2 regions of the Shewanella sp. 125m-1 genome follow, and region 2 is predicted to be linked to the other one. Evidence: riboswitches for the same ligand, from Rfam matches in the RefSeq annotation. Region 2 holds a riboswitch; the other holds the start of a gene.
The links. Region 2 has a riboswitch for thiamine pyrophosphate ahead of ACVBIK_RS16955 (TonB-dependent receptor). Riboswitches for the same ligand answer to the same signal wherever they lie in the genome.
Positions count from the first base shown of each region.

Region 1: another riboswitch for thiamine pyrophosphate. It lies ahead of thiC (phosphomethylpyrimidine synthase ThiC); the one in region 2 lies ahead of ACVBIK_RS16955 (TonB-dependent receptor).

Region 1 covers NZ_JBRILT010000008.1:26,388-29,813, forward strand. Annotated here, with positions in the region: gene thiC (phosphomethylpyrimidine synthase ThiC) at 1-1,854, opposite strand, end outside; TPP riboswitch at 2,000-2,098, opposite strand; gene ACVBIK_RS05865 (hypothetical protein) at 2,263-3,276, opposite strand.
Region 2 covers NZ_JBRILT010000046.1:15,034-18,459, reverse strand. Annotated here, with positions in the region: gene ACVBIK_RS16955 (TonB-dependent receptor) at 1-1,503, opposite strand, end outside; TPP riboswitch at 1,556-1,686, opposite strand; gene ACVBIK_RS16950 (YcfL family protein) at 1,875-2,264, opposite strand; gene ACVBIK_RS16945 (PaaI family thioesterase) at 2,469-2,954, opposite strand; gene ACVBIK_RS16940 (PaaI family thioesterase) at 2,947-3,426, opposite strand, start outside.

The DNA of each region.
Region 1 (3,426 bases), on a different contig from region 2:
TTGATATTCAGCATCCGATTTAATATCGATGCTGCTAACCTGTTGTTCACGCTCTTGAGCGGCGGCATAATCACGGACTTCTTGAGTGATCTTCATCGAACAGAATTTTGGGCCACACATGGAGCAAAAGTGTGCCACTTTGGCAGACTCTTGAGGTAAAGATTCATCATGATAAGCACGCGCTGTATCAGGATCTAAACCAAGGTTATATTGATCTTCCCAGCGAAACTCAAAACGTGCTTTTGATAAAGCATTGTCACGAATTTGCGCGCCAGGGTGTCCCTTTGCAACATCGCCAGCATGAGCTGCAATTTTGTAGGTAATAAGTCCTTGTTTCACATCTTCTTTATTCGGCAAGCCTAAATGTTCTTTTGGCGTGACATAACACAACATGGCGCAGCCATACCAAGCGATCATTGCCGCACCAATACCTGAGGTGAAGTGATCGTAACCCGGCGCGATATCTGTTGTTTGCGGGCCTAACGTATAAAATGGCGCTTCATCACACAGCTCAAGCTGTTTATCCATATTCTCTTTGATGAGATTCATTGGAATATGACCTGGTCCCTCGATAATGGTTTGCACATCATATTCCCACGCAATTTTCACCAGCTCGCCTAAGGTTTCTAATTCCGAAAACTGCGCTTCATCGTTTGCATCGGCAATAGATCCCGGACGCATACCGTCCCCCAGCGACAGTGATACATCGTATGCGGCGCAGATCTCACAGATCTCACGAAAATGTTCATAAAGGAAATTTTCTTTATGGTGTGACAAGCACCATTTGGCCATGATTGAACCGCCACGCGACACGATGCCCGTTAAACGTTTTGCCGTCATTGGTACATAACGCAGTAACACACCAGCATGAATAGTGAAGTAGTCTACGCCTTGTTCGGCTTGTTCGATCAAGGTATCGCGAAAGGTTGCCCAATTTAGATCTTCTGCAACGCCGTTTACTTTTTCAAGCGCTTGATAAATTGGTACCGTACCAATTGGCACTGGTGAGTTACGAATAATCCATTCACGGGTTTCATGAATATAACGTCCCGTCGACAAGTCCATCACGGTGTCAGCGCCCCAACGCGTCGACCAAACAAGCTTTTCAACTTCCTCTTCGATTGACGATGTCACCGCAGAGTTACCAATATTGGCGTTAACTTTAACCAAAAAATTACGCCCAATAATCATAGGCTCAGCTTCTGGGTGGTTGATATTTAAAGGGATGATAGCTCGGCCACGGGCAATTTCTTGTCTAACAAATTCAGCGGTTATCGGCTCGCCAATCACTGCGCCAAAACTTTCCCCCTTATCTTTTTGCGTTAAGATAGGGTCTCGTACTTCTACCTGTGCCATGTTTTCACGAATGGCAATGTACTCCATTTCAGGCGTGATAATGCCCTGCCTTGCATAGTGTAACTGCGTCACACATTTACCTATTTTGGCGCGACGAGGTGGTAATAATGACTCAAATCGAAGGTGGTCTAAGCCGTCATCAGCTAAGCGCTGCTGAGTAAAGCCAGAGCTGACACCTGCAAGTTGCTCGGTATCATCGCGCTCTTCTATCCAGTGCTCGCGGAACTTTTCTAATCCTTTACGCACATCGATTTTTGCATCAGGATCAGAATACGCACCTGCGCAGTCGTAGACTTTTAGTGGAGGGTTGGCTTCAAATAGAGGATTGGCTTCAGAGCCGCTAATTAGGGTATCAGCTTGGTGTATTTGGCGCATACCCACTTTTAGATCTGTTCGACTACCTTGTAGGTAAATTTTTTCAGAATTTGGGTGCTGTAGCGGCTTTAAGTTATCAATAAACTGTTGAGCTTGAGCTCGGGTTTCGCGGCGTTTTGACATTAGCAAACTCACTTTATAAAAAGAAATGAAGTTGCTTGTCAGGAGAAATGAGAATGTGAAAAGTTGAACGGATAGTAAGGCAATAAACGCCAGCTACACGTAACCTTCGAAACATTGCTTAAGCATGTCTTAAACAGACATTTTTGCAATGATTTCGCTTGTTTCCTTCGCAGGTTCTAGCCTGATCAGGTTCAACGGATCCCGAATTAACGGTCTCAGCCATATGGCACTCCGACAAGATGAACTGGCAGTATAGTCCTATCGACTTGTGACATACAAGTGCTTAAGTAGATATTAGACTAGAATAAACAAGCAAAAAATTAGAACCATAACCAACTGTTACATATGAGTTTTAACTTGTAAAATGGGTAATTCCGTTAAAATAGATGAATTTTTATCAACTAAAACTTATCCCTTTTTACTTATCATTCGCTTATCTAGTTGTGCGGAAATCGCATCATTGATCGCTTTTTTTATCTTGTCTCCACCACAATTAAATGGGTAACCCAGGTTTTCTGCAAAAGGGTTAATTTGCGTTGGCACTTGGACAATGCGATAGCACGTATCACCCTGCCTGACGATGCGATTCGGATCTAATCTATGGTTGGTTGTGAGCACCTTGCTGTACTCATCAACTTGAGGGAAAACTAACTCTTGCATGTCGCCATCCATCTCACTCAAGGAACGCTTTTTAGTATATTGATCAGCCTTGTCTATAATGAGTTCATCGAGTTTGCTGGCTCGTTGCTTGGCCAAGTAAGACTGCGTAAACAGGCTTGAGCTTGATGCTAAATTTTGACTACTATTTTGACCTGAACTTGAATTCGCATTTTGAGTAGGAATTAAGTTTAACTTTTCATACTGACTATTCTCACTGCGAGCTATCGTGCCCTTTGTGTTACTCGCCTTTTTTATTGTCAGCTTTGTTATAGTGCCCTTTGTCATAGCCTGCTTTGTTATAGTACCTTTCGTTATAGCGTCCTTTGTTTTACTGACCTTAATTGACCCGTTGTTAGTTTCACGCTCTTGCCACACTTTCTCTTGTAGTTCTTTCTCTTGCGAAGTAGCAGCAACAATCTCTGGATTTACGACAGGTTTTACTGTGACTTCACTTTTCACTTCAAGCTCAATATCCGTTTTTATTACTTGCTCAATAACTTTTTGATCTGTGACTTTTGGCTCAGTGACGTTTTGAGGAACTTGATACAGATATGATTGAATTTTAGCGCCGGACACATTTTTAGTTACCAGTGCTGTGCCTGTCCATAATTGGTTTATCGCAACGATAGCCACAAGGTGTAATAGTATGACACTGGAGATAATGAGCAAGCCGTTGAATCGAACTTGGCGTTGCTGTTGCTTACTTTTTTCTGCGTTAACGATTTGCTCGCGTTTGGCCTCCCACTTCTGCGTCGCTCTCAATTGGCTCTTCCTAACTCTTGTGCTTAATTAGACACTCTTCCTATAGTGATAACAGCTTAGAACAATCTCAGCTTAAATAAGTTCACATTAGTTATTTATGCTAGGCTGAGGAGCCCATTGAATATCGCACACTAAACACAGGAGCATCCA
Region 2 (3,426 bases):
TAAACCCAATTCATAGTTATAAAGGATTTCGGTGTCGTACTCTTTTTTGTCTGCTAACTCAACTGGCAGCGACATGTTAAAGCCACCCGCTTTGTAGCCACGCGCCACACGGATATAGGACTCATGGTTTTCGCTTAACGCCTTGCTTAATGCGATATGTCCGCCCCACATAGTTTCGCTTGGGCCGAAACTGTCGCCTGCCGAATCACTGTAATCACTTTCTCGACGCTCAACCCGTAAACCTACAGATAATGCATAAGTTGCACCTAAGTCTGAATCTAACTGACCAAATAATGCATAATTTTGTGCTTCATACTCGGCTGATAACTGGTTATAAGTATCAACCGTGTCGTTATCTTCTTGTAAGTCCATGGCATACACGCCAATCAGCCAATCGGTACTATCTGAAAAAATACGTCCAGATTCTGTGGACGATAATCTAAACTCCTGGGTTAGCGTTTTTCTCTCGCCTTTTTTGTCCCAGTTATACTCGTACTCACATGGAATACCACCGCAACCTCGACTTTCCCAGTAGTCAGGGTTTGCCCAGTCACCGTCGTAGTTATGGCGCGTATCTGATTGCGCCAACGAGGTTAATGAAGTGAGATCAAAATTCTCGGCGCCAGTATAGGTGAACTTAAGTGACGAGCCTGTTGTACGTTGCTTATCGACACCCGGAGCATCGGTTAATGTGTCAAAACCATTATTATCCAGTGTCCATGCATCATAACCATTGTCGTAGTTCGCGTGCAGGAAAGTTAAATCGATTTCTAGATCTTCGGTTGCATACCAGCGTAACTTACCGCGGCCTGTAAACTCATCACGATTATTGGTGTCACTTCGGCCAAGGTAGAGGTTGTCACGATAGCCATCTTGTTGATGCTGCTGTAACGATACACGATAAAGTAAATTACCTGAGTCTGTAATAGGACCTGAGCTGAAACCACTGAAAGTCTGTAGATTATCATCGCCAAGAGAGACTTCTGCGCCATGTTCAAACACATCGGTAGGGTCGTTACTCTTGAGATAAATTAGACCTGCTAAGGCATTTGCGCCATAGCGAGTTCCTTGTGGCCCACGTAGCACTTCTACTTGTTGTAGATCATACATGCTTGAGACCATGCCTAAACCAGATAGGTCGATATCGTCTACAACAAACCCCACCGAAGAGTTAGGTGCGCCCTGGTATTCTTCTTGCTCGCCCACACCACGGATCTGGAAATATTTAGGTCTAGAGCTACCACCAGACCAATTTAAATTGGCAACCGTATTTAAGATATCTTCAAAGTGTTGGGCACCTTCATCTTCAATTTGTTGCTGATCAATAATGGTAACGCTGGAGGGCATTGTTTCTAATGCTGAACCACGAAAGTCAGAGGTCACCACCATGACTTCGATATCATCGTGAGTGGTGGATGCATCGCCATTAGCAAAGGCGTTTGTAGATGAGATGGCTGCAATAACCGCAAGTGCTATTGGCGAATAAGATTTTAGATTTAACATAGGACCTCAAAGTAAAATTTTGAGATCCGGCATCAGTAAAGAAGCGATCGGGAAATGAATTGTGGCCCATTCCTACGCCGGTATTAGCCGGATCAGGTTCAAAGGGTTCGTTTTTCAACATCTCAGTCAAAGCAGATAAATCCGACTTTCGGTTTATAGACTTTAACACCCCTTGGCGAGCGCGATTATACATGAAATTTACAACTCGATGACAGACTTCTTTAAAAACAGGTACTTTTTGCATGAAAAAACGTCAGCTTAGCTGACGTTTTTTTAACAGGTGTGATATAAACTTGGTTTACGCTAGCCTTTAGCCAACAACTTAAACTTACCACTTTAACTAACCAATATTAACCAAGAGTGTCGTCAGGCTAATTTGAAAAGGCTTTTCTCACGTATAGCTCAAAACGAGTTGCGGTGGCATTAGGAGCCACAGCGCTAACTTGCAGGTGCTGTTTACCGTGTAGCTTTACCGATTTCCAGCTTACGCCTTCATCGTCAATTGTCATTCCGTTTAAATCAAACCAGGTGAACTTATATTGCAACCTTAAATCGGTTGATACCTGACTGACAATGGTTCCCGTACCACGTAAGAATCCGCCTTCAGGGCGAGCCATGATATTGGTTACTTGTACCTCTTTACCAAAGCTATTGTTATCAATCCTAGCATCCCCATTTGACCCCGCCATCACACCGGCAGTATGTTGAGCACATGCAGTGAAAACCAATGCGGTAAATAGTCCCAATAAAACCTTTTTCATCTCTATCCCCTTCTTAGCTGCAACACATACGCTATTGATACAAACCATGAGTTAAGTAGCAAGTTAAATTAACATGCCCGATTAATAGCCTAAGCGAATAAACGTAAGTTAATAAGCTTGAGTTAATAAGCTTGAGTTAATAAGCTTGAGTTTAAGCATAAGCTAATAGGCGTAACTTAAATAAACTAAAGTTAGCCAGCTCGACTAATCAATCAAAAAGTGCGCTCTTGCAGTTGCAATTAAATGCTTACGGTTTGTCTGCCAACAATTAATGCTTACATTGGCCACTCGGCGGCCTTGGCGCGTGATTTTACACTCGGCGAAGCTATCTTTATGGTAACCAGCCCTTAAATAATCAATTGAAAAATCAACAACTTTAGGTACTTTTGTCGTTTGCATAAACACCATCAATTGTACTATTGCCGACATCTCCATAAATCCTGCAATCACGCCGCCATGTAGCGCAGGCAAGATAGGATTACCTATGTTGTCATCTTTTGCTGGCAGCTTGAAAACCAGTTCATCACCAAATCTGTCTACCGCCATTCCGATAAATTTTGCGTAAGGAACATGCTCCAAGAGATGGCCAAAGTCATTTAGCTCTGTGGCCTTCTTTACGATGCCCTTAACGTCAAGCTTAGCACTGTCGTCCAACGATGGTTCAATAGAAAAGTACGATTCATCATCCATATTCAGCACCTCCCATCAATGCCTGCCTAAACTCTTCACCAACCATCTCAGGGCTGATACGCATAAACGAGCCTACCGCATGAGCGATGGGATCATCTATTGAATCTTGGTAAGCAATAGCGCGGGTAAAGGCAACACTTGAAGACAATTTATAACACTGGGCAAAACCGTAAACAGGTTTGTGCGGCGCTGCCGGCTTCATATAATCGACACGCAAATCGAGAGTCGGAGAGATCTCAAGCAAGCGGTGTTTATCAAAAATTGAACACACCACCGCGCAACCACTTGCAGTATCCATCAATGTTGTGATCACACCACCATGGATCACCCCCGTGTCAGGGTAACCAACAAGCTGTGTATCGTAAGGCAACTCCAGTAAAACATGCTTTCCGCTACCTTCTAGCACCTTTAATTTAAGCTTACGGCATTGAGTTAGCTGCGCGACAAATCGGCTCGCCATATCGGTTAGCGA